Linked DNA regions of Reyranella humidisoli. The protein of the gene in region 1 binds, or shares a complex with, the protein of each later gene. Links are inferred from orthologs where the notes say so. Each region holds a gene or a part of one and is shown on either strand. Other genes may lie near its edges.

Region 1 (6,367 bases):
AGCCGTCCTCCATCATGCGATGAAGCACATAGTCCCGCCGGGCGTAGGCTTCCTTTTCGTTACGCACGATGTTGTAGCGGTTCGGCGCCTTCGGCAGCGCCGCGAGGTAGGCGATTTCCGAGAGCGAGAGCTCATCCAGCGAACGGTCAAAATAGTTGAGCGCCGCCTGCGCTACGCCATAGTTGCCCGAGCCGAGATAGATCTCGTTCAGGTACAGTTCGAGGATGCGTTCCTTGGAGTAGGTCTCCTCGATCCGGAACGCGAGAATGGCCTCGCGGATCTTGCGCGAGAGTGTCGCCTGGTTGGTGAGCAGGAAGTTCTTCGCGACCTGCTGCGTCAGGCCGGACGCGCCCTCGGGGCGTTTGCCCGGGTTGGCGACATTGGCGACCATGGCGCGCACCACGCCGATGAAGTCGATGCCCGGATGGGTAAAGAATCGCTGGTCCTCGGCCGCGACGAAGGCCTCGAGTACGCGCTTGGGCATGGCAGCGACCGGAACGAATACGCGCTTCTCGCGGGCATACTCGGCCAGCAGCTTGCCGTCGGCGGCATAGAGCCGGGTCAGGGTCGCCGGCTGGTAGTCGGCCAGTTGCTTGTGATCGGGCAGCCCGTGACTGAAATGCCAGAAAAGGCCTGCGACGGTCCCGGTACCGACAATGAGGACGGCAGTGGCGAACGCCAGGCTGATCTTTATGAAGTTGAGCACGGTCACTTTCTACGCGGCACCCAAAGGGCCTTCAATGTCGCAGAATGCCTCGCACTTATGCCTTTCTTGTGGCGCCGAAATAGGCGTCCACGGACGCCCGCAGCGCCCGGGCAAGGGCCAACTGGTGCTGACGGACGGTCAGAAGCTTCTCGTCCTGCGAATTGGAGAGATAGCCCAATTCCACCAGCGCGGCCGGAATGTCGGGGGAGGTCAGCACGGCGAAGCCCGCCTGCCTGTGGGTGCGCGGCAACAGCCTTACGCCGTTGCGGGCGAAGGTGGCGACGACCGTGTCCGCAAGACGACGGGAGTCGTTCACAGTCCCCCGCTGGCTCATGGCCACGAGCGTCTGGGCCACATTGTCGGGCTGATCGGACAGCCTCATGCCTGAAACGACCATGCCGGCACGGTTTTCCCGAGCGGCCAATGCAGCCGCTTCGCGGTCCGTCGCCTCCTCCGACAATGTGTACACCGATGCACCCCGCACATCGTTGTCGCTGTGCGCATCCGCATGGAGCGAAAGGAAGAGATCGGCCTTGGCGGCCTGGGCGCGAGCGACACGTTCACGTAGCGCGACATAACTGTCCGTGTTCCGCGACAGCAGGACCCTGTAACGGTTGCCGGCCAGCAGTTCGCGTTGCAGGTCGCGCGCGATCGCCAGAACGACGCTCTTCTCCTGGGTCCCTCGGCCGCCCAGGGCGCCCGGATCGCGGCCGCCATGGCCGGGGTCGAGAAACACCAGTTTAGGCCGGGCCATCGGCACGGTCGGCGTCGGCTTCTTGACCGATTTCTGGCGCTTCGAGGGTGCCGCCAGGGCGCCCCCTGCCCCCATTCCAAGCACACTCACGCCGGCCAGAACGGCGAGCAAATGACGGCGGCGGAAATCGGACATGGCGAACGCCAAGGGTCAAAGAGGGATGAAATTTGTTTGAATATTATTAAACCAATATCAGAAAAGAGACTGTAATTCCAAATATTTTCAATGCCTTAAAAGATCAAATTCATGCGACACAATCTTTTGATTGTAGGCCCGTTCGCAACCCCGTATGTTGCGTTCCGCGAGCAGTCGCCGTCGTTCGTAGCGCGCCTTAGGGTCGCGCTCCGACGGCAGTTTCCGAGCCAGACTGGGCTCGCGCCTTTGCAGAAATGGGGGCGCGGCCGGTCTGCGGAGAGACTGTCAGGCAGGCGGTGGCTATCAGGAAACTCGAGGTTGGCAGGACCCAGTCGTGGTCCGGCGGCGTGAAGCTTCCCCGTCTTGGCCAGAGTTGGCCGTTCGGCGGGTCGATGACGCACCGCTCCCCTCGCACGACGGAGGCGACATGGCCGCCGGTCGCTCGCACCGGTAGGGATCGGACGCCTCGGAGCGAGCCCATGGCAAGGCGTATGCTCATCGATGCAAGTCACCCGGAAGAGACCCGGGTCGTTGTGGTCGATGGAACGAGACTTGAAGAATTCGACTTCGAAACCGCGAGCCGCAAGCCCCTGAAGGGCAACATCTATCTCGCGAAAGTCATCCGCATCGAACCGTCGCTGCAGGCGGCGTTCGTCGAGTATGGCGGCAACCGGCACGGCTTCCTGGCCTTTTCGGAAATCCACCCGGACTATTATCAAATCCCCGTCGCTGACCGCGAACGGCTGATCGCCGAACAGCATCGCCTGCACGCCGAGGCTGAAGAGGACGAGCCGCGCCGGCGCAATCGCGTCGACCGCACCGACATCGAAGAGGCCCGCGAAGCGGCCGCCTCGGAAGCGGTCCCCGCCCCCGACGCCCCGACCGACGCGGTTGCGGGCGAGCCTGGCCCCGAGGCGCCGGGCTTCGAGGCGGCGTCCGCCGAAACGGCCGTTACGGAAACCGTCGCGGTCGAGACGACCACCATCGAACCGGAATCGCAGGCCCAGCCCGCGGAAATTCCCGTCGAGCGCCTCGATGGACCGGTTCACGTCGAGCCTGCCCTCTCCGAAACGGCTGTAGAGACGGCCCCCGTCGAGACAGCGGAAGCCGCCCCGGCCTCCGAACCCGCAGCCGAAGGCGAGACCGTCGCGACCACGGAAGGCACCGATCAGCCCGTCGAAACGGACGGCGCGGTTTCGACCGATCCGGCCGAGGCGCCGCAGCCGGACGTCACGGTCGAGACGCTGGGCGGCGACGAGGTCGTGGAGGAACGCGAGACGCGCGAGCGTCGTCGCCGCAACCCGATCCGCCAGTACAAGATCCAGGAAGTCATCAAGCGCCGGCAGATCCTGCTGGTGCAGGTCGTCAAGGAAGAGCGCGGCAACAAGGGCGCGGCGCTCACCACCTACCTCTCGCTGGCCGGCCGCTACTGCGTGCTGATGCCCAACGCCGGTCGTGGCGGCGGCATCTCGCGCAAGATCTCCAACCCCGCCGACCGCAAGCGGATGAAGGAGATGCTGAGCGACCTCGACGTGCCGCAGGGCATGGGCGTGATCCTGCGCACTGCAGGGCTGGAACGCTCCAACATCGACATCAAGCGCGACTACGAATACCTGTCGCGGCTCTGGGATTCGATCCGCGAGATCACGATGCGCTCGACGGCGCCGGCGCTGATCTACGAGGAAGGCGATCTCATCAAGCGGTCGCTGCGGGACATCTACGACACCGACATCGCGCAGGTGCTCGTCGAGGGCGAGGCGGGCTTCCAGGGTGCCGCGGAGTTCATGCGCCAGCTGGTGCCGCACCAGGCGAACAAGGTCGAGCTCTACAAGGAGCCGATTCCCCTCTTCCACCGCTACCAGGTGGAGAACCAGTTCGACGCCATGCATTCGCCGACGGTGCAGCTCCGCTCCGGCGGCTACATCGTCATCAATCCGACCGAGGCGCTGGTCGCCATCGACGTCAACTCGGGCCGCTCCACCAAGGAGCGGAACATCGAGGAGACGGCGCTGCGCACCAACATCGAGGCGGCCGAGGAGATCGCCCGCCAGGTCCGCCTGCGCGACCTCGCCGGCCTGATCGTGATCGACTTCATCGACATGGAGGAGACGCGTCACCAGCGCCAGGTCGAGCACAAGGTGAAGGACTCGATGCGCACCGATCGCGCGCGCATCCAGATCGGACGCATCTCCGCGTTCGGCCTGCTCGAGATGTCGCGCCAGCGGCTGCGTCCCAGCCTGCTGGAGCACTCGACCGAGGTCTGCCCGCACTGCGCCGGCACCGGCCGCATCCGCTCGCTCGAATCCGCCTCGCTCCATGCGCTGCGCGCGATCGAGGAGGAAGGCGTGCGGCGCCGCGCCAGCGAGATCGCGGTCAGCGTTCCGCCGAACGTGGCACTCTACCTGCTCAACCAGAAGCGCCATTCGCTGTCGGAGATCGAGCAGCGCTACGGCTTCACGGTCATCGTCGAGGCCGACGAGGAACTCCACGCCGCCGATTGCGAGATCGAGCGCGTGCGGTCCCGTCGCGAGGACCATCGCAACGACAGCCGGCCGGCGCCCGAACTGGCGCGCGCCAGCTATGAGGAAGCATCCGGCGACGAGGCTTCGTCCGACGAGGGCGAGACCGTCGAGGCCCGCGAGGTTGACGAGCGCGGCGAAGAGGGTGGCGCGGACGAGGAAGGTGCCGAGGGTCGCGGCCGTCGCCGTCGCCGTCGTCGCCGTCGTGGTGGGCGCCGCGAGGACGGCGAAGGCTCCGACCAGCCACAGGCTGCCGGCGAGGCCAGCGAGGGCGGAGAGTCACGCCTCAACGGTGCGGCCGAGGAAGATGCCGAGGGCGATGCGCCCGAAGGTGAACCCGATAGCGCCCGCGCCGACGATGACGGCGCCGAGGGCGATCGTCCGGAAGGCGAGTCCAACGGCGACGATCGCAACGGCCGCCGTCGACGCGGTCGCCGCGGTGGCCGCCGCCGCCGTCGCGAGAACGGCGAAGGCGAGCCGCTGCAGGGAGTAGGCCAGGCAGCGGACGGTCATGCCAACGAAGACCAAGCCGGCTCCCAAGGCGAGGAACGCGCCGAGAACGGTCATGACACGAGTGAGCCGAATAGCGCTCACGAGCCGCCGGCCTCGCCGCCGACGCCGCTGGAAGCCATGCCGGTCGAGCACATGCCGGTGGAACGCGCGCCCTTCGATCCCGGTGAGCCGGTGAACGTTGAAGCCGCTCCGCCGCCCCCGCCCCCGGCCCCACCGGTGGTCGCGTCGGCGCCGCAGCCGATCGTGATCCCGGAACCGGAGCCCGCTCCTGCGCCGCCGCCGGTCCCCGTGATCGACGCGCCGCCGGAGAAGCCCAAGCGCGGCTGGTGGCGGCGCTAGGCAGGACTCGCAGCATGCGCCGCCGTTCCCTGATCGTCGGTGCTGCTGCGCTGCCCTTCGGCAGCGCAGCGAAGGCGGATACTTTTCCGAACGGCCCGTTCCGCATCATCGTGCCGTTCGGTCCGGGCTCGGCGACCGACCAGAGCGCCCGTAACGTCGCCGAGGGCTTGAACAAGGTCTTCGGTGTTCCGGCCGTCGTCGAGAACAAGCCGGGGGCCAATGGCGCCATTGCCGCCGAAGTCGCCGCCAAGGCGAAGCCCGACGGCCAGACCATCTTCGTCTGCTCCAACACCGCCGCGGCGTCGAATGTCGCGATGATGAAGTCCCTGCCCTACGACCCGCTCAAGGACTTCGAACCGGTGACGATCATCGGCCGCGCGCCGGTGTTCATGATCGTGAACCCGAAGGTCGAGGCGAAGACGGCGGGCGAGTTCGTCGCGCTGTGCAAGCGCCAGCCGGGCAAGATAAACTTCGGCTCGGGCAGTGCCTCGACGCGCATCTCGGGCGAACTGCTCAAGGCCAAGGCCGGCATCGACATGATGCACGTGCCCTACAAGAGCACACCCGCAGCACTGCAGGACACGATGGCCGGCCACGTGCAGATGTGCTTCGCCGATCCGGTCACCAGCCTGCCGCAGGTCAAGGCCGGGACGGTGCGTTGCCTCGGTGTCGGCAGCCGCGGCCGCTATCCGCTCACACCCGACATCCCGACGCTGATCGAACAGGGCATTCCCGACTTCGAGCTGATGACCTGGACCGGCATCCTGATGCCGAGCGGCGTGCCGCAGCCGGTCATGGCGAAGCTGCGCGAGGCCATGCTCAAGGCCATCACCGATCCGGCCTATGTCGAACGACAGGCCCAGGGCGGCTCGGAAATCGCGCCGTGCACGCCCGAGGAGATGCGGCGCATCATGGTCGCCGAGATCGCGCTCTACCGCGAGATGATGAAAGTTGCCGGCATCGAGCCGGAGTAGCCTGGCCCGCCGATATCAACGCTCGGCATCGACGGCGCGCCATTCGTGCGTGAGCTGGTCGAGTATGGCCTTGAGGTCCTTGGGCAGCGGCCCCTGCTCGGCCGCGGCGAAACTGTCGGCAAGCTGCTCGGGCTTGGACGCGCCGATGATAGGCGTGGTGATCGCCGGATTGGAAAGCGTCCAGCGCATCGCCAGGACGGCCATGCTCATGCCCGCCTCGGCCGCGACGCCACGGATCGCCTCGATGGTCTCGAACTCGCGCCGGTGCCAGTAACGCTCCTGGTAGCGGGCGCCTGCGGTGCCGAGCTGGAAGCGTGAGCCTTGCGGCGGGGGCGCCTCGCCATTGTACTTGCCCGTAAGAAGACCGCCGGCCAGAGGATTGTAGGGGATCACCGCGATCCCTTCCTCCTCGCACAACGGCAGCAGG
Region 2 (5,867 bases), on another replicon or contig:
CGAGACCAGGGTCATGGGCACGTCGGTGATGCGGCCGAGATGGTCGAAGTCGCTGACGACGTCGTACTTGAGGCCGTCATAGAGGGCGGGGGCGGTGGCCTGCGCGATATGCCAGACGGCGATCGTGTAGCCGTCGGGCGCGGCGCGGGCGACCTTGGCCATGCCGATCGTGCCGCCGGCGCCGCCGACATTCTCCACCACGACCGTCTGGCCCAGCGTCTTGGTCATCGATTCGGCGATCAGGCGCGCCACCGTGTCGGTCGGACCGCCGGCCGCGGCAGGCACCACGAGCGTGATCGGCTTGTTGGGATAGGCGGCCTGCGCAAGGGCGGGCCCGGCCGAAGCGACGGTTGCAGCGGCCAACAGCGCCCCGGTCAGCAGGGCACGACGGAAAAGGCTCATGGTTTCGCTCCCTTGGATTCTTGTTTGGAGTCTCCTTACGGGTGGCGGCGCGCGGGCGCAATCGGCACTGGATTATACAAATTTCTGATATAATCCCGGCCGTGGACCTGCATCAGCTTCGCTGCTTCGTCGCGGTCGCCGAGGAACTTCACTTCGGCCGGGCGGCACGCCGTCTCGACATGCTGCCGTCGGCGCTCAGCCGTGCGATTCGCCTGCTCGAAACCTCACTCGGTGCTCCCCTGCTGCTGCGTACCACGCGCAACGTGATGCTGTCGCAGGACGGCGCGGCCTTTGTCGACGATGCCCGTGGATTGCTGGCGCGGGCCGATGCGCTCGCCGCAGAGGTGCGCGAGCGTGGCCGCCGGCGGTCGCGCAGCCTCATCCGGGTGGGCGCGATCGACACCGCCGCGGCCGGCCTGGTGCCGGCGCTGCTGCACGACTTTCGCGAATTGCGCGCCGCGGCGGCCGTGCAGCTCGTCGAGGACAAGACCGTGCGCCTGGTGCCGAAGCTCCTGTCGGGCCGGCTCGACATCGCCTTCATCCGGCCGCCCGAGCGGCTCGACAAGCGGATCGAGACGATGATGCTCTTCCACGAGACGCCGGTCGTCGCCGTGCCGTCGCGTCACCGGCTGGCGGGCCGGCGCCGGCTTTCCATCGAGGCGCTGGCGGACGAGCCGATGATCGTGCCCGACCGCAGCGCGCGGCCGCACAGCCACGACCTCACGATCAAACTGTTCGAGCGGGCCGGCCTTCGCCCCAAGCTGGCGCAGAGTGCCGAGGAGAAGCAGACCATCGTACACCTCGTCGCCGCCGGCCTGGGCGTGGCGATCGTGCCGCGGTCGGCGGCACGCCTGGGTGTCACGGGCGTCCGCTTCGTGCCGCTCGCCTCCCGCGACGCGCTCGGCCTCGACCTCCTGCCGATGGCAGCCGCCTGGCTGCGCAACGCACGCGACCCGCTGCGCGACGAAATCCTCGACCTGCTCCGCCTGCACCTGCCGCGCTACGCGGCGGGGGTGTAAGGCTCAACGTCCAATAAGCCTACGCCGCGCGCTCGAGGTAGCTCTCGAAGACGCCGACATGGACGAAGGCCGGGTCGGCGGAGTCCGACCACAGGTCGCGCGAATCGAAACGGACGTCGTAAGTCGGCTCGTCTTCGGCTTCGATGCCGTGGCCATGGGCGTCGGGGAACGGGTAGGGCGGCGACACGCCGACCACGACGCCGCTCTTGCCGCGAATGTAGCCCGGCATGCGGACGTGACCCGGAACGTAATCCGTCTTCACCGTGACCTTGTCGCCGACCTTCAGCGTCTCGCGCGTGGCGACGTTGCCGCGGCCGGGTGCGCTGGGCGAGGAAAGCGGGAAGGCGCCTCCGGCGCGGCGATCCAGCTCCTCCTGGGTGAGGATGCCTTTCTCCACGCACAGGGTCGCGAGGCTCGTCAACGAGCGTTCGTAGTAGCTGGCCGACAGATAGTGTCGCGGCTCCATGCGCTCGATGGCGTGGCGATACTCGTCCATGTTGAAGATGCCGAGCTTCACGGCCAGCGAATAGAGGGCGTTGACCCGCTTCTCCCACGGTTCGTGGAAGGTCTGGGCGCGGAGCGAATAGCGGACCCGGCCGAAGCCATGCTTGCCGCCGAGATCGTGCATGCCGTCCATGACTGTCTCTCCGTCCTAGAGGCGCGAGACGCCAATCATGGCGTCCTTGGTGACGAGTCCGGCGAGCTTCTCCTCGGACCATCCCTCGGTGCCGGCGGGGCGCACCGGCAGCACCATGTAGCGGGTGTCGGCCGTGGTATCCCAGACGCGGATTTCCATGTCGGCCGGCAGCTCCAGCCCCATCTCCTTCAGCACGGTGCGCGACTGGCGCACGACGCGGGCGCGGTACTCCAGGTCCTTGTACCAGTCCGGCGGCAGGCCGATGATCGAGAAGGCCGTGCACGAGCAGAGGGTGCAGCAGATCACGTTGTGAACCTTCGGCGTGTTCTCCAGCACGACCAGGTGCCGGTGATGCGGCGGCATCGACAGGCCGAGTTCGGTGACGGCGTCGCGGCCGTTGGCGAACAGGCGCTCGCGGAAGGCGGGATCGGTCCAGGCCTTGGCGACCACGCGCGCGCCGTTTTCCGGCACCCATTCCTCCTCGGCGAGATGCTTGAACTCGCGGATGAAATTCTCGGGCTCCATGCCACGCTCCTGGAAGGCTTCCTGGATCGCGTCGACGCGCTTCTCCACGGGGGCGGTGGCTTGGTGGTGGTGAGTCTGATCGGGCATGGTCGCTTCTCCCAGGCGGCAGCGGATCGGGCGGCGGAGTATAGGAAGCGAGGGCCATCGCGTCACTTGCTCCCCGACATGCGCGCGGCTAGAGAGGCCCCGCCCAACAGGAGTTTTTCTCATGAGCGCCATAGCTGAAGTCCGCGGCCGCGAAATCCTCGACAGCCGTGGCAATCCCACCGTCGAAGTGGAGGTCGAACTCGACAGCGGCGCGGTCGGCCGCGCGGCCGTCCCATCCGGCGCCTCGACCGGCGCCCACGAGGCGGTCGAACTGCGCGACGGCGACAAGAAGCGCTACGGCGGCAAGGGCGTTCTGAAGGCGGTAGCGGCGGTGAACGGCGAGATCATGGACCTGCTGTCCGGCCTCGACGCGCTGGAGCAGATCAAGATCGACCGCGCCCTGATCGAGCTCGACGGCACCCCGAACAAGGGCCGCCTCGGCGCCAACGCCATTCTCGGCGTCTCGCTGGCCGTCGCCAAGGCCGCCGCGATGGACAGCGGCCTGCCGCTCTATCGCTATGTCGGCGGTAGCCAGGCCTCGGTGCTGCCGGTGCCGCTGATGAACATCATCAACGGCGGCGCCCATGCCGACAATCCGATCGACATCCAGGAATTCATGATCATGCCGGTGAAGGCGGATCGCTTCGCCGACGCGCTGCGCATGGGCGCGGAAGTCTTCCACGCGCTGCGCGGCCAGCTGCACGATGCCGGCCACAACACCAACGTGGGCGACGAGGGCGGCTTCGCCCCGAACCTCGCCACCGCCGACGAGGCGCTGTCCTTCGTCATGAAGGCGATTGAGAAGGCCGGCTACAAGCCCGGCGAGGACGTCATGCTGGCGCTCGACCCGGCCTCGACCGAGTTCTTCAAGAAGGGCAAGTACGAGATGGAGGGCGAGGGCAAGTCGTTCGATGCCGCCGGCATGGTCGACTACTACGCCGATCTCGTGAAGCGCTACCCGATCGTGTCGATCGAGGACGGCATGGCCGAGGACGACATGAAGGGCTGGAAGGCCATCACCGACAAGCTCGGCAAGAAGATCCAGCTGGTGGGCGACGACCTGTTCGTCACCAACCCGAAGCGCCTGGAGCAGGGCATCAAGGACGGGCTCGCCAACGCGATCCTGGTCAAGGTCAACCAGATCGGCACGCTGACCGAGACGATGGAAGCGGTCTCGATGGCGCGCAACGCCAGCTACGGCGCCGTCATGTCCCACCGTTCGGGCGAGACCGAGGATGCGACCATCGCCGACCTCGCGGTCGCCACCAACTGCGGCCAGATCAAGACCGGCTCGCTGTCGCGCTCTGATCGGCTGGCCAAGTATAACCAGCTCCTGCGCATCGAGGAGCAGCTCGGCACCCAGGCGCGCTACGCCGGGACATCGATCCTGCGGGGTTGAGCTTCGGCGGGACGGGAATGATCAAGGGTCGCTGCGGCGGCCCTTTTTCTTGTTCAGAGGAAGAGGAAAGGTCCTGCGCTGCGCTCAGGATGACACGGCTGTTGGGTCCTATGCAGTGCGCCAACCCCAAAACAGGTGTCATCCTGAGCGCAGCGAAGGATCCTTGCTCTGCCTGTCTAATAGTTGACGAAGTCAAAGACTTGATTGACCATGGCAACCTTCTGGGGAGATTGCCATGGCAGTGTCGTCGCTCGCGTCCCGCATCGAGGCGGTGCGCCGCTTCTCGCGCTTCTACACCCGCCGCATCGGCGTGCTGGAAGAGACCCTCCTGCACAGCCCGTTCACCCTGCCCGAGGGGCGGCTGGTTTACGAGATCGCCAACCGCGACCGTCCGACGGCGCAGGAACTCTGCCGCGATCTCGGCCTCGATCCGGGCTATGTCAGCCGGCTGCTGCAGGCACTGGAGAAGCGGGGCTGCGTCGCGCGCAAGCGGTCGACCGCCGACAAGCGCCAGACCGAGCTGACCCTGACGGCCAAGGGCCAGCGGTTGTGGGCCGCCATGAACGAGCGCTCGCGCCAGGACATCGCGAACCTGCTGGCCGAACTGCCGATCGCGCGCCAGGACAGGCTCGTGAAGGCGCTGGAGACCGTCGAGTCGCTGCTCGACGAGCCGCCGGAAAAGCGCGTGCCCTTTACGCTGCGGCCGCACCAGCCGGGCGACCTCGGCTGGATCATCCGCCGCCAGACCCAGCTCTATGCCACCGAGTATGGCTGGGACGGGACCTTCGAGGCGATGCTCGCGGAGATTTCCGCAAAGTTCATTCGGAAGTTCGACCCGAAGTCGGACAATTGCTGGATCGCCGAGCGCAACGGCGAGATCGCGGGATCGGTCTTCCTCGTGCGCGCCGGCAAGACCACTGGACAGTTGCGCATGCTCTACGTCGAACCCTCGGCGCGCGGCCTCGGCATCGGCCAGAGTCTGGTCGCGGCCTGCATCGAGGATGCCCGCGCGAAGGGCTACAAAAAGCTGATGCTGTGGACCAACGACATCCTGGTCTCGGCCCGCAAGATCTACATCGCGGCCGGCTTCCGGCTCATCCGGGAGGAGAAGCACGACAGTTTCGGCAAGAAGCTGGTCGGGCAGTTCTGGAGCCTCGATCTGTGAGCCGGCCCGGCCCGCTCTGGGCCGCCGCCGGGACCGGCATCCAGGTCGGGGCCGCGATGGTGGCGACGCGCTATGTCGTCGATGCGGCGGGGCCGGGGTCACTGGGCTTCCTGCGCTACCTGATCGGGCTCGTCTGCCTTGTGCCGGCGCTATGGCTGCGGCCCTGGCGAACCATCGCTCCGCGCGATCTCGTGCCGATCGGGCTTCTGGGGATCGGCCAGTTCGCGGCGCTGATCGTGCTGCTGAACTATTCGCTGCTGCACATCCCCGCGGCACGCGCCTCGCTGCTGTTCTCGACCTTCCCGCTGATGACGATGACCCTGTCGGCGCTGCTCGGGCGCGAGCGATTTACGCCAGCCAAGATCGCGGGCGCGCTGCTCACCTTCGCGGGCGTCGCGATCGCGCTGGGAGGGGCGGCGATCACGGCCGAGCCGCAGCACGGGTCAGCGTGGCTGGGCACGGCGGCGGCGCTGGCTTCGGCCTTCTGCGGCGCCGTCTGCTCGATCTCCTACGCGCCCTACGTCGCGCGCTACTCGGCGCTGCCCGTGACCGCCTTTGCCATGTTCGTGGCCGTCCTGGCGCTGGCGGGGATTGCCGGCGCCGAAGGTCTGTTCGCGACGTGGCCCGCCTTCA
Region 3 (5,856 bases), on another replicon or contig:
AGGCTGCCGATGCCGAGACCCAGCAGGAAGGCCCCGACGACCAGGGCGGCGGCGATCGTGTCGGCGCCGGCGAACAGGCCGAGCAGCCTGTGCCAGGCCGTCTGGTAGATGAGGGCTGCAGCGCCCGACAGAAAGAACAATCCGAAAAGTATCGTTTGCCGGATGTGATCCGACTGCCGCCTCAAATTCATGCTTGCAGCCTGCCTGAACCAATGGCTGGCGCGCAACAACTTGCGGGCTTAAACCCCTCCGCCATGGCGCGAAGAAAAAAGGGCGAGAAGGTCGACGGGTGGATCGTGCTCGACAAGCCTGTCGGTCTCGGTTCGACACCGGCGGTGAGCCGCGTGCGGCGGCTGTTCGGCGCCCAGAAGGCCGGGCATGGCGGCACGCTGGATCCACTGGCCAGCGGCATCCTGCCGATCGCGCTCGGCGAGGCGACCAAGACGGTGCCGTTCATCATGGACGGGCGGAAGGAATACCGCTTCACCCTGCGGTTCGGTGAAGCCCGCTCGACCGAAGATGCCGAGGGCGAGGTAACGGCGACCAGCGACGCCCGGCCGACCGACGATGCACTTCGCGCGGCACTCCCGGCCTTCGTGGGCGAGATCGAGCAGATGCCGCCGGCCTTCTCGGCGCTGAAAATCGATGGAAAGCGTGCCTACGACCTCGCCCGAGCCGGTGAGACAGTCCAACTGAAGCCGCGCCAGGTCCTGATCGAGCGGCTGGAGATGGTCGGCCGGCCTGACAGGGACCACGCAGATTTTGTGGTCGGCTGCGGCAAGGGCACCTATATCCGGTCTCTCGGCCGCGATCTGGCAAAGGCGGTGGGGACCGTCGGACACCTGTCGGCGCTGCGCCGGACGGTCGTGGGACCCTTCCGCGAGGAGGGGGCCATTTCGCTTTCCAAACTGGAGGCCCTCGGGCATATTCCCGCGCTCTTCGGGGCCTTGGCTCCCGTTGCGACCGCGCTGGACGACATCCCGGCGCTGGCCATGACGGAGGCACAAGCGGACCGGTTGCGCCAAGGCCAGCCTGTTCTCTTGACCCGGGACGCACCTCCGTCCGGCGCACTTGTTCGCGCCGAGGTCGGCAGCAGGCTCGTGGCGCTGGTCCGTTCGGACGGCGTCGCTCTCCAGCCGGTGCGCGTGTTCAACCTTTAGTTTCAGGAGATGACCGATGTCGATTACAGCCGACCGCAAGGCGGAGCTGATCAAGGCGTATGCCCAGATCGAAGGCGACACGGGTTCGCCGGAAGTCCAGGTCGCGATCCTCAGCGAGCGTATTTCCAACCTCACCGAGCACTTCAAGGGCCACGCGAAGGACCACCATTCGCGCCGCGGTCTGCTGAAGATGGTTGGCCAGCGCCGCCGCCTGCTCGACTACCTCAAGTCGCGAGACACCAAGCGCTACGCCACGTTGATCGAGCGTCTGGGTCTGCGTCGCTGACCCTTCGGCCCCATCCTTGCGATGGGGCCTTTTCGCGTCGCGTCGTGCGGTCCCCGTGAGTTCGGCCGCCTGACGCGACATCGCAGTAACCGGGAAGGCAGGGGCGAGAGCAAACGCCTGTCCCGGTCCTGCCGGCGCAAGGGCGCCGGTGGGCGGTCGCCGCCAAACGGGGGCAGTCGACCGTGATGGAAAGGATGAATGAGATGTTTGAAGTTTTTCGCAAGGAAATCGACTGGGCCGGGCGCAAGCTCGTGCTGGAGACCGGCAAGATCGCGCGCCAGGCCGACGGCGCCGTCATGGCGAGCTACGGCGGCACCACGGTGCTGGCTGCCGTCGTGTTCGAGAAGAAGCCGAAGCCCGGCCTCGATTTCTTCCCGCTGACCGTGAACTACCAGGAGAAGGCTTTCGCAGCGGGCAAGATCCCCGGCGGCTTCTTCAAGCGTGAGGGCCGTCCCAGCGAGAAGGAAATCCTCACCTCGCGCCTGATCGACCGCCCGATCCGCCCGCTGTTCCACGAGAGCTATCGCAACGAGACGCTGGTCGTCGTCACGACGCTCGCCCACGATCTCGAGAACGATCCCGACATCCTGGCGATGGTGGCCACGTCGGCCGCGCTCACGATCTCCGGCGTGCCCTTCATGGGCCCGATCGGCGCGGCGCGCGTCGGCTATGTCGACGGCCAGTACGTCGTCAACCCGACCAAGGTGCAGCTCGAGAAGAGCACGCTCGACCTCGTCGTCGCCGGCACCAAGGAAGGCGTGCTGATGGTCGAGTCGGAAGCCAAGGAGCTTTCCGAGGACGTGATGCTGGGTGCCGTCATGGAGGCCCATCGCTCGTTCCAGCCGGTGATCGACGCGATCATCCAGCTCGCCGAGCATTGCGCCAAGGAGCCGCTGCCGCTCACCGATCCGTCGGAAGCGTCGAAGACGGTGGCTGCCAAGCTCACGGCGGAAATGCGGGCTAAGCTGGTCGAGGCGTTCGCCGAGACCCAGAAGCAGGCCCGCCAGGCCAAGATCGGCGCGGTGAAGGCCGAGGCCAAGAAGCTGTTCGAGGGCGACGAGGCCGCACTGGCCGCGTTCGGCGAGCAGTTCGGCAACCTCGAGGCCGACGTGGTGCGTACAGCCATCCTCGACACCGGCAAGCGCATCGACGGCCGCGACACCAAGACCGTCCGTCCGATCGTGGCCGAGGTCGGCATCCTGCCGCGCGCCCACGGCTCGTCGCTGTTCACCCGCGGCGAAACGCAGGCGCTGGTCGTGGCCACGCTCGGCACCGGCCAGGACGAGCAGATCATCGACGCGCTCGAGGGCGAGTACCGCGAGCACTTCATGCTGCACTACAACTTCCCTCCGTACTCGGTGGGTGAAGTCCGGCGCATGGGCTCGCCCGGCCGCCGCGAGATCGGCCACGGCAAGCTCGCCTTCCGCGCGCTGCGTCCGATGCTGCCGTCCAAGGAGAAGTTCCCGTACACGATCCGCATCGTGTCGGAGATCACCGAGTCGAACGGTTCCTCGTCGATGGCCTCGGTCTGCGGCGGCTCGCTGTCGCTGATGGACGCCGGCGTGCCGATGGAACGTCCGGTGGCCGGTATCGCCATGGGCCTGATCAAGGAAGGCGAGCGCTTCGCCGTCCTGTCGGACATCCTGGGCGACGAGGATCACCTCGGCGACATGGACTTCAAGGTGGCCGGTACCGAGAAGGGCATCACCTCGCTGCAGATGGACATCAAGATCACCTCGATCACCGAGGAGATCATGAAGGTCGCTCTGGGCCAGGCGAAGGACGGCCGCATCCACATCCTCGGCGAAATGGCCAAGGGTCTGGGCGGTGCGCGTGACGGCGTCGCGGCGACCGCGCCGCGCATCACGCAGTTCACGATCCCCAAGGACAAGATCCGCGAAGTGATCGGCACGGGCGGCAAGGTGATCCGCGAGATCACCGAGCAGACCGGCACCAAGATCGACATCGAGGACGACGGCACGATCAAGGTCGCGGCGGTGGATGCCACGGCCGGCCAGCGCGCCATCGACTGGATCAAGGGCATCGTGGCCGAGCCGGAAGTCGGCGTGATCTACACCGGCAAGGTCGTGAAGACCGTCGAGTTCGGCGCCTTCGTGAACTTCCTCGGTGCGCGCGACGGCCTCGTGCACATCTCGGAACTGGCGCCGCGCCGCGTCGCCAAGGTGAACGACGTGGTGAAGGAAGGCGACCAGGTGAAGGTCAAGGTCCTGGGCGTCGACGACCGCGGCAAGGTCCGCCTCTCGATGAAGGCGGTCGACCAGGAGACGGGCGAGGACATCTCGAACAAGCCGGTCGACGAAGCTCCCGCTGCCGGCGCGTAGTCGTCACTCGATCGATAACGGAAACGGCGGCCCACGGGCCGCCGTTTTTGTTTGTCGCGGTCTCAAGCGTCATCCAACGGGCTCGGGGTCTGGCCCAAACTGCCTGAGGGTGGAACCTGATCCGTGTCCGTTCGTTGTCGGACGTCATAGGCGATTGGCATTCGTCGACCGGCGAAGCCCATCCAAGCTCTACGCCTCCGGCGGCGCGAAGCACCCAAGGCTTGTCTCGCAATGCCACGGAGTGCGTCCTGTGTCGGTCATGCATCGCCTTCGCGCTTACCACGCTCTATTGGTCGTTCTTGCCGTCGCCGCTTATGCCACGGGCGAAACGGGCCTTGTTCATGCGTGGCTGGGCTATGTGGTTTCCGCGGTGCTGATCGGGCGGGTGCTGTGGTCCCTGACGGGCGCGCCTCAACTGGGATTGATGCGGTTCTATCCTCAGTTCGCCGGTCTGAAACTCGGCAGCGCCATGACCCATCCAGCCATCAGTCGGACGCTTCTTCTCGGCATCGGCATGTCCCTGATCGGGGTGTCCGCAACAGGCATCGCCCTAGATCGTGGCCGGTCGGTGGGCTTGGGCGCTGAAAGCGCCGTTGCGGTGCCTGGCGCCAAAGGGCCGACGGAAAAGCAGGTCGAAGCCGCGACCTCGCCGAAGGACAACAGGAAGCACGAAGAGTCGGAAGGCCCCCTGTCGGAGGTGCACGAGTTCCTCGCGAACCTCCTGGCAGGTCTCGTTTCCCTACACGTTGCCTATCTGCTGCTGTTCAAGTGGCCTCTCGCACGCTTCATGCTTTTCCTGGATGGCGCGAAGCGGTAGATCACCCGTCAATCTCGATGGCGGCAGCTTGCTTCGTCTGGTGTGCGGCCCGACTATTTCTTGGATGGGGCCATGAAGATCTCGCGACGTTTGCTGACGAACCTCCTGTGCGTGATTTTCCTGTCGAGCGCGTTTCAAAGTCAGGCCCAGCCCCTGACCGGGACGCCGGCGCCCCCGGCCTTCAAGTTCACTACGCCGATGCCGCCCGGCGTGGTCGTGCCCGACAGCGTCGATACGCGCCTCGGGACGTTGCGCTTTCAGGGCGGCGTGCCGGACCAGGCCAGCACCGACAGGATCTACGACAATCTCGACTTCCAGCGCGCGGTGCAGGCCTATCTGCTCGCCCTTCCGGTGGTCAACCAGATGGCCAACCGCGCAGCCATCCTCGCGATGGGCCCGGCGAATACCACCGTGCCGATCTGGGAGCAGCTGGTCGACTCCCGCACCGTCGAACTGACGGCCAACGACAACACGCCCTACACGTGGTTCTGGATCGACCTGCGCAAGGGTCCGCTGGTGGTCGAGGCGCCGCCCAAGGTTCTCGGCACGGTCAACGACATCTGGTACCGCTGGGCCGGCGATATCGGCTTCACCGGGCCGGACCGTGGCGAGGGTGGCAAGTACATCGTCCTGCCGCCCGGCTACACGGGCGACGTGCCGCCGGGATATCACGTGATCCGTCCGGGCAGCCTCAGCGTCTGGATCGTCTGGCGCAGCTTCGTCGTCGACGGCAGTCCGGCGCCGGGCGTGGAACTCGTGAAGAAGGTGACGAAGGTCTATCCGCTCGGACAGTCCGCCACGCCGCCGGCGATGAACTTCGTCGACATGTCGGGCAAGCCCTTCAACATGGTGGGCCCCGGGGACTTCCGCTTCTGGGAGCTGCTGAACGCGGCCGTGCAGAACGAACCGACCGAATCGCTCGATCTCACGACGCTCGGATTCTGGGCGTCGATCGGCATCCAGAAGGGCAAGCCCTTCGCGCCCGACGAGCGGATGAAGAAGATCCTCGCCGAAGCGGCCGCCGTGGGCGATGCGACGGGCCGGACGATCTTCTACCGGAACCGCGAGAAGGAGGCGTTGTTCTTCGACAACCGGAAATGGAAGCGCCCGTTCATCGGCGGCTACAAGTTCGAGTGGCAACCCGGCGTGGCCAACCTCACCGGCAGCGCGATGTATTTCTTCGCGGCCACCGGCGTCACGCCGGCGATGGACACGCAGGTCGTGGGCGAGGGCTCGACCTATCCGTGGACG

What was found.
Region 2: the proteins of KQ910_RS23215 (region 1) and eno are in contact, whole or in part, in a solved structure (PDB 2FYM), measured with the Escherichia coli proteins. The link is inferred for Reyranella humidisoli from one-to-one orthologs.
Region 3: the proteins of KQ910_RS23215 (region 1) and pnp are in contact, whole or in part, in a cryo-EM structure (PDB 9QH0), measured with the Escherichia coli proteins. The link is inferred for Reyranella humidisoli from one-to-one orthologs.

What each region holds. Positions count from the first base shown.
Region 1 is NZ_JAHOPB010000002.1:994,309-1,000,675, reverse strand. The notes cover bases 1,735-5,166. They hold KQ910_RS23215 (Rne/Rng family ribonuclease), read left to right. Parts: upstream 1,735-2,074; coding sequence 2,075-4,966; downstream 4,967-5,166. Other genes in these bases: KQ910_RS23210 (Bug family tripartite tricarboxylate transporter substrate binding protein), read left to right, coding at 4,981-5,166. Outside these bases: KQ910_RS23225 (penicillin-binding protein 1A), read right to left, coding at 1-706; KQ910_RS23220 (N-acetylmuramoyl-L-alanine amidase family protein), read right to left, coding at 762-1,595; more of KQ910_RS23210, read left to right, coding at 5,167-5,940. UniProt on the Escherichia coli protein: Endoribonuclease that plays a central role in RNA processing and decay. Required for the maturation of 5S and 16S rRNAs and the majority of tRNAs. Also involved in the degradation of most mRNAs.
Region 2 is NZ_JAHOPB010000003.1:340,522-346,388, reverse strand. The notes cover bases 1,999-4,930. They hold eno (phosphopyruvate hydratase), read left to right. Parts: upstream 1,999-2,791; coding sequence 2,792-4,069; downstream 4,070-4,930. Other genes in these bases: KQ910_RS25130 (bifunctional helix-turn-helix transcriptional regulator/GNAT family N-acetyltransferase), read left to right, coding at 4,305-4,930; nthA (nitrile hydratase subunit alpha), read right to left, coding at 2,074-2,670; nthB (nitrile hydratase subunit beta), read right to left, coding at 1,999-2,058. In the rest of the region: KQ910_RS25155 (tripartite tricarboxylate transporter substrate-binding protein), read right to left, coding at 1-402; KQ910_RS25150 (LysR family transcriptional regulator), read left to right, coding at 504-1,421; more of nthB, read right to left, coding at 1,441-1,998; more of KQ910_RS25130, read left to right, coding at 4,931-5,234; KQ910_RS25125 (DMT family transporter), read left to right, coding at 5,231-5,867. UniProt on the Escherichia coli protein: Catalyzes the reversible conversion of 2-phosphoglycerate (2-PG) into phosphoenolpyruvate (PEP). It is essential for the degradation of carbohydrates via glycolysis.
Region 3 is NZ_JAHOPB010000001.1:1,097,632-1,103,487, reverse strand. What follows is about bases 1,298-4,218. They hold pnp (polyribonucleotide nucleotidyltransferase), read left to right. Parts: upstream 1,298-1,649; coding sequence 1,650-3,788; downstream 3,789-4,218. Other genes in these bases: KQ910_RS05365 (cytochrome b/b6 domain-containing protein), read left to right, coding at 4,048-4,218; rpsO (30S ribosomal protein S15), read left to right, coding at 1,298-1,446. Outside these bases: KQ910_RS05385 (spermine/spermidine synthase domain-containing protein), read right to left, coding at 1-140; tRNA pseudouridine(55) synthase TruB, read left to right, coding at 165-1,160; more of rpsO, read left to right, coding at 1,177-1,297; more of KQ910_RS05365, read left to right, coding at 4,219-4,605; KQ910_RS05360 (DUF1254 domain-containing protein), read left to right, coding at 4,678-5,856. UniProt on the Escherichia coli protein: Involved in mRNA degradation. Catalyzes the phosphorolysis of single-stranded polyribonucleotides processively in the 3'- to 5'-direction. Also involved, along with RNase II, in tRNA processing.